DNA from 3 places in the Moritella sp. Urea-trap-13 genome. Region 3 is predicted to be linked to each of the others. Evidence: predicted binding sites of a transcription regulator. Region 3 holds the regulator's gene; each other region holds the start of a gene.
What was found. The regulator LexA, encoded in region 3, represses DNA repair genes until DNA is damaged. The targets are predictions, from matches to a motif close to TACTGTATNNNNATACAGTA.
Positions count from the first base shown of each region.

Region 1: ruvC (crossover junction endodeoxyribonuclease RuvC) is a predicted target of LexA. The motif match lies at 1,334-1,353, and genes of this name have one in related genera.
Region 2: CXF93_RS15585 (DNA topoisomerase III) is a predicted target of LexA. The motif match lies at 1,221-1,240, and genes of this name have one in related genera.

Region 1 covers NZ_PJCA01000035.1:76,395-78,671, reverse strand. The annotation lists gene ruvB (Holliday junction branch migration DNA helicase RuvB) at 1-49, opposite strand, end outside; gene ruvA (Holliday junction branch migration protein RuvA) at 67-687, opposite strand; gene ruvC (crossover junction endodeoxyribonuclease RuvC) at 793-1,314, opposite strand; gene CXF93_RS16590 (glutaredoxin family protein) at 1,572-1,799, shown strand; gene CXF93_RS16585 (cytochrome b562) at 1,882-2,277, shown strand, end outside.
Region 2 covers NZ_PJCA01000033.1:20,644-22,920, reverse strand. The annotation lists gene CXF93_RS15585 (DNA topoisomerase III) at 1-1,204, opposite strand, end outside; gene CXF93_RS15580 (hypothetical protein) at 1,360-1,830, opposite strand; gene CXF93_RS15575 (NAD(P)H-binding protein) at 1,927-2,277, shown strand, end outside.
Region 3 covers NZ_PJCA01000028.1:18,065-20,341, forward strand. The annotation lists gene CXF93_RS06095 (chemotaxis protein CheA) at 1-193, opposite strand, end outside; gene CXF93_RS06100 (response regulator) at 196-558, opposite strand; gene CXF93_RS06105 (lipid asymmetry maintenance protein MlaB) at 568-855, opposite strand; gene lexA (transcriptional repressor LexA) at 1,107-1,730, opposite strand; gene plsB (glycerol-3-phosphate 1-O-acyltransferase PlsB) at 1,928-2,277, shown strand, end outside.

The sequences.
Region 1 (2,277 bases), on a different contig from region 3:
CTTCTTCACGGACGGTACCGCTAGAAATTAATCGATCAGCTTCAATCACTAAAGTAACTTCCTAAATTAATTCTGTAAGGTGGCACGTAATGACAGACGAATGATATCTTCACAACTCATACTTGGCTGTGCAACTTGTTTGATCATCTTCGCGACTTGCGCAGGTTTATAGCCTAAACCAACCAAGGCCGCTTCCGCTTCTTCAATCGCATTTGATGCTGTATTACCATAGCCTTGGAGTTGGGCTTTATCCGCTTCAGGGGTAAATAAATCTTGCGTCACCCAGTTTTTAAGGCGATCGCGCATTTCAACTAATAAACGTTCGGCCGTCTTTTTACCGACACCCGGTAATTTAATTAAACTGTTAATATCATCGTGTTCAACACAGTGAGCAAATTGGTTGGCGGTCATACCCGACAAAATAGCCAACGCCAGTTTAGGACCAACACCGTTCACTTTAATCAATTCACGGAACATTAAACGTTCCATCTTGTTGTTAAAGCCATAAAGCAATTGAGCGTCTTCTCGAACCACAAAATGGGTGTAAACGATCACTTCGCTATCAACATCACCAAGCTCATAAAAGCAGCTCATTGGCAGTTGAACTTCATAACCGACACCATTTACTTCAAGTAAAATTTCCGGTGGTTGCTTTTCTAATAAAGTGCCACGTAAACGTCCAATCACAATTATTTTCCAACATGTTAAATACGAATATAATGTTCAATAGCATAATAAAATACTGGTTAAATATCCAGATCTTTTATCTCAACGTCAAAATACCTAAGGTTATTAATTGAAGCGTCCGCGTGCTGTTCCTTTGACTTTACCCGCCATATTTATCAAAGTACGTAAACTCTGCGCATGGCATAATGCCACAGCCAGTCCATCAGCAGCATCCGCTTGTGGCGTACCAGGTAACTTGAGTAGATTCACCACCATTTGCTGGACTTGTTCTTTATCCGCGCCACCGTTACCTACGACGGCTTGCTTGATCTGACGGGCGGTATACTCCCCCACTTCCAAATCATTTGATACCGCAGCAACAATAGCGGCACCACGGGCTTGACCCAACTTCAATGCCGATGCCGCATTTTTACCCATGAATACATCTTCAATGGCAAATTTATCGGGCTGGAATTGAATAATGATTTCACTCACACCCGCATGAATTTGCTTTAATCTTTCCGGTAAGTTCTCACCAGAGGTGCGGATACAACCGCTACCCAAATATTGGAACTTGCCGTGTATATGTTGGATCACGCCATACCCGGTGATACGCGAACCGGGATCAATGCCAAGAATAATGCTCATAGTCAATTTTCTTCAAATGTCATGTTTATAATTACAGTATACCTGCTCCTCAGCTTGAAACCTAAACGCACTAACACATCCAGCATGCCGGAAGAATAATGTGTATAAATCAAACAGTAAAAACGGCTAATCAGGCGTTGCATTTTTCGTCATGTTGTAAAGAAGTGTATTTCAAATCATTTGGCCATATTGATACATTGTCAATCAGGGCTAGCTTGCTATAATGCGGTTTTTACGATGTACCTTGTGGGGCTAAAATGAAAAGAGTCGTGTTATATACACAGAAAAAGTGTCCAAATTGCGATACGGCGAAGCGCTACTTAGATGAAAAAAGGATCCCGTATCGTTTATGCAGTGTAAACGACCCACGCGGCAGTAAAGAATTAGCCGCTATTGGTGGTCGTGGCGTACCAACGCTTAAGATTGGTGACCAAGTATTACGTGGATTCTCAATTAAAACATTCGAAAATGTATATCGCGATTAATCTCGCGCACGGACCTGACTGTTATTACACTTATTGTTAATGGCAGTATTTAATCATTACTTATGAATATGGATAATAGATCATGAAGAATCGCATTGCTCAGCTAGGACTTATAATCAGTTTATTGTTTTCAACTTTAGTAAACAGTGCTGAGATAGACAACATCGAGCTTAAAGTGACCATGAAGCAAATGAGATTAGCGTATACTCAAGCAATGAAAACAACATCAGCGGATGAATTCACTACTCGTATTGATGAAATGAGTAAAATGCTAGCCGTAGCGCAAAGCTATAACTTTTCACCTGATCGTGCAGAAATGTCACATCAAGGTTTGGATAAAGTAGAATCAATATTGAACAGCATTCAACAAACCGATATTACCGAAGAAAATCTTACGGTTGCCAAAAGCAAACTAGAAGATGTTGATAGCTTAAGAAAAGAATACCACAAGAAAAGTAAACCAAGCGTATGGCAGCTT
Region 2 (2,277 bases), on a different contig from region 3:
TTTCGCTGCTATTGAGTCGGTCGACATTGCTACTTTTTTCGGTAGGGATAATGGCATGATGCGCCTCCACCTTGCCATCGTTCCAAGCTTTGCTGCGTAAACTCTGATCCGCATTTAGCGCAGCTTGATTTAATGAGCTGCTGGTATTAGCTATCGCCTTAATCACACTGCCACGATGAGCATAATGTTCTTTGGGTAAATAACGGCTATCAGAACGTGGATACGTTATGAGTTTATGACGCTCGTATAAGGCTTGGCAGGTATCTAATACTTGCTGCGCGCTCATGCCAAAACGCTTAGCGCCATCAATCTGTAGTGACGATAAATTGTAAGGAAGTGGCGCTGCTTGTTGTTTGTTTTTCTTTTCCAGCTTGGTCACTTCGCCCATTTGACCTTGGACACGACTCACCACATTTTCAGCTAATTTTTTTACCAATACCCGACCATCCTCATCCATATACGGACGACAGGCTTCGCTCGGTTTCCACTTGGCTGTAAATGCGTCTTGCTGCTGGGTTTGTAGATGCGCCAATACTTCGTAGAAAGGCTTACTGACAAAATTGGCTATCTCGATATCACGCCTGACCACTAACCCTAAGATAGGGGTTTGCACTCGCCCGACCGACAAGACACCCTGATACCCGACTTTTTGGCCTTGCAAGGTATAAGCACGAGTCATGTTCATGCCATAGAGCCAATCGGCACGCGAACGCGCTAAAGCGGATACCGACAAAGGAATGTAATCGCTGTTGAGTTGTAGATTATTTAAGGCTTTGGTTACCGCTGCGGGGTTCATATCGCTAATTAACAGGCGTTGCGCGGTATTTTTCTTTTTTGCCGGTGTTTTAAGAAACTCAATCACTTCATCCACCAGCAACTGCCCTTCTCTGTCAGGATCACCCGCATGCACCAAACTAGTGGCTTTTTTGACAAGCCCTCTTAATACGGTTAGCTGTTTACTGGTATTCGGTTTTTTCTTTAATTGCCAAGTTTCAGGTACGATCGGTAGGTGTTCTAAACGCCATTTTTTATAAGCATCATCATAAGCGTCAGGTTCGGCTTGTTCGAGTAGGTGACCAATACACCAAGACACTACATCGCCATTACCAACCTCAATATAACCTTGTTGTTTTTTGTGAGGTTTGGGTAATACGTCGGCAATAGCACGACCAAGGCTGGGTTTTTCGGCAATATAAAGTTTCATGATGTTAGCAATTACTGACTGTATGAATAAACAGTTAATGTAGCTAATTTTGATGTGTAAGTCTATGACTTAAAAATGCGGAGTAGTAAGAATAGATTAACGTATTAAGCAAAATTCGATACGTTAATCTGTTGCCAGTAAACAGTGTCATTACATTAGACGATTGCGCGGCCTAAATATTCCACTAAAGCTTCAGACAAGTTAAGCCATTCATCTTCAGGTACAAAGGCTGTTGGATCATCTTCGTCATATTCGCCGAACTCTTCCCAATATACTTCACGTACTGCACAGGCGAAGTCATTATTCAATTCTGCCATGTCGGCAATGCTACCAAACCAAACAATATGGCGTAAATCGATGGTTAGCTCGTTAACGTGTTCAATCCATTCTTCATCTGAATTTGTTTGTGCTTGTAATACCTTAAAGCGTTGCTTCGCGGCAAACACTAACTCACCATCCATCTCGCCAGTGTCAGCTAGAATAGCCAAGTACTCGCCATAAATAAACTCTATAGCTTCTTTACGGCCACTACACCAGTGTAGCTTGGTGCCTCTGCTACCTAATACTGATGCATTGTAAGAATCATCAATATGCACGATAGCCCAGCTATCTATAAATCTACTCATGGTTTTCTCTTTAGTTTAGGTGACGACAGGTTATCAATCGCTATTGTAACAAAAAATCGTTACGCTTGTATCTAACTTGATATACAGGCGATTGATATGAGCACAAATAAATTACCCAGCATTGCCATCATAGGCGCTGGCTGGTTAGGTAAACCGCTAGCACGTGCATTACGTGCGCAAGACTACCCGTTAACAGTAAGTTGCAGTCATGCCGACAAAACAGCAAACTTAGTCGCTCAGGGTATTCCAGCGGTTAGCGCAACACTGACCAGTGAGCCACAAGGTGATTGGCAGAGTTTATTAGCCAATAAAGATATTGCCGTCTGTCTGTTACCCGCGAGCCGCGGTAATCATGCAGATAGCCCGTTGGCAGAGCAAATAACGCAATTACTGCTAATGTTAAAACAATATCACGTGGGTAAATTTATTTTTGTCAGTTCCACCAGC
Region 3 (2,277 bases):
ATTCGGTTAATTGACTAAACCCGAATGTACCAGCGCCGCCCTTAATGGAATGCGCTACGCGAAAAATGGTATTAATGACTTCGCTATCTACCGAGCCAGGATTTAACTTTAGCAGCTCAGCTTCCATCACCTCCAAGCCTTCGAGACACTCTTCAATAAACACTTGTTGGAATTGTTTAAGATCGATATCCATGCTTACCTCAATACTTTTTGTACGGTAGCAATGAGTTTTTCTGGATTAAAAGGTTTTACTATCCAGCCTGTTGCACCAGCAGATTTTCCTGCCATTTTCTTATCGGTGCCGGACTCAGTCGTTAACATTAGAATTGGCGTAAATTTATAAGCACTTTCATTACGTAATCGACTAATTAAGCTAATACCATCCATACGTGGCATATTAATATCTGAAATAATAAGGTCAAAGTGTCCAGTTTTTGCTTTTTCTAAACCATCAACACCATCGACGGCTGAATCAACCTCATAACCTGCCTGTTTTAAAGTAAACAGTACCATTTCACGAATGGATACCGAATCATCTACAGCTAATATTCGTTTCATTAGAGCGCCTCACATTGATGCGTAATTAAAGTCCGTTTCAAACCCTAACGCTTTCACCACCGCCATAAACTTATCCGACGGAGATAGAAACACGAGTGTTGTATTATGTATCGCTAGATGTTGAGCATAAGCATAAAAAAGCTGGCAAGAAGCACTGTCAATATGAGTCACATGACGCGCATCGAAACGTTGAGGTTCGGTATTGATAGATAACGAATCAAGTGTTTCCTTAAGTGTGGTGATCGCGGATATATCGATCTTTTCACCTAATTCCATGGTGATAGGGCTTTGTTCCATAAACTAATCCTGTATTTACGCAAACGTATCAGAAAATAAATTCGTTCATTCTTTTATAACTCATGTTGAGTATAGGAAAAGATTTTATAAATAAGCAGGCGATAGGGAGAACTGTGACCTGAGAACAGGATTTGAAATGCTTTTCTATAGGTTACAGACAAATAGTGAGGATATATGAATAAAAAGATAGATAGTCAATAATGGGATCATTAACTATCTACCCTCAACGCAATAGCATAAATAGAGTGTAATTACATCCAATCGGTATTACGAATAATACCTACGGCTACACCTTCAATATCAAAGCTTTGGAAATTTAAATCAACACGTATTGTGCTCATTTCATCATTTTCAGGATGCAATAATATTTCACTGCCTTGCTGCTCAAAGCGTTTTACCGTTACTTCATCATCGACACGAGCAACAACAACTTGGCCTTTACTAATGTTTTTGGTTTTATGTACAGCTAATAAATCGCCATCCATAATACCGATATTACGCATACTCTCACCACGAACCCGCAATAAAAAATCTGCATTAGGGGTGAACATCGATGGATCGACATTGTAGTGCGCTTCAATATGCTCTTGCGCTAAAATAGGCTCACCAGCGGCAACTTGGCCGATTAAGGGTAAACCACTCTCATTACTGGCTTCTTCGGCATTAACCAACAGGCGAATACCACGTGACGTGCCCGCTAAAATTTCAATATGACCTTTTCGTGCCAATGCTTTTAAATGTTCTTCAGCCGCATTCGGAGAACGAAAACCAAGTTCCTTCGCAATTTCAGCTCGGGTTGGTGGCATACCGGTATTTTTAATATGTTGCTTAACTAATTCAAGTACTTCTGCTTGTCTTTGTGTCAATGCTTTCATCATGTACCCTAACTGGTTTTATATACAGTTTCTTGTAATTATATACAGTAATATCAAGTTTGCAATATAAGCGGTAGGGATATCAGAATAATAATGAATTAATCGCTTGCAGGCGCTTAAACACAGATTTATAGGCACGCATCTGATATTATTGGAGTAAGCACTCTCGCATTTTAAACAACAGAATGACAACACCTATGCAACAAACACCATCAATGTTAAGTCGAAGTTTCGTTAATGGCTTAGTTAAATCTCAGTACGTACCAGATAATCCGGTTGATGCGCTAAAGTTAGATTTAACGCGTCCCATTGTTTACGCATTAAAAACTAAATCAATGACGGATCTCGTCGCATTACAACGCGCCTGTAAAGAACTAGGCTTACCAGATCCGCTCACACCAATAAAAGTGAACGGGGTCATCATTCCCAGCTATGTTTGCTTAGATAACCCTGCGCCACTGTTTGGCAAAGCCAGAGATACCGATGTATTCTTTGAAAAATTTCAACAGCTATTACGTTTACATAAAGACGATAAAGCCCTTGATAT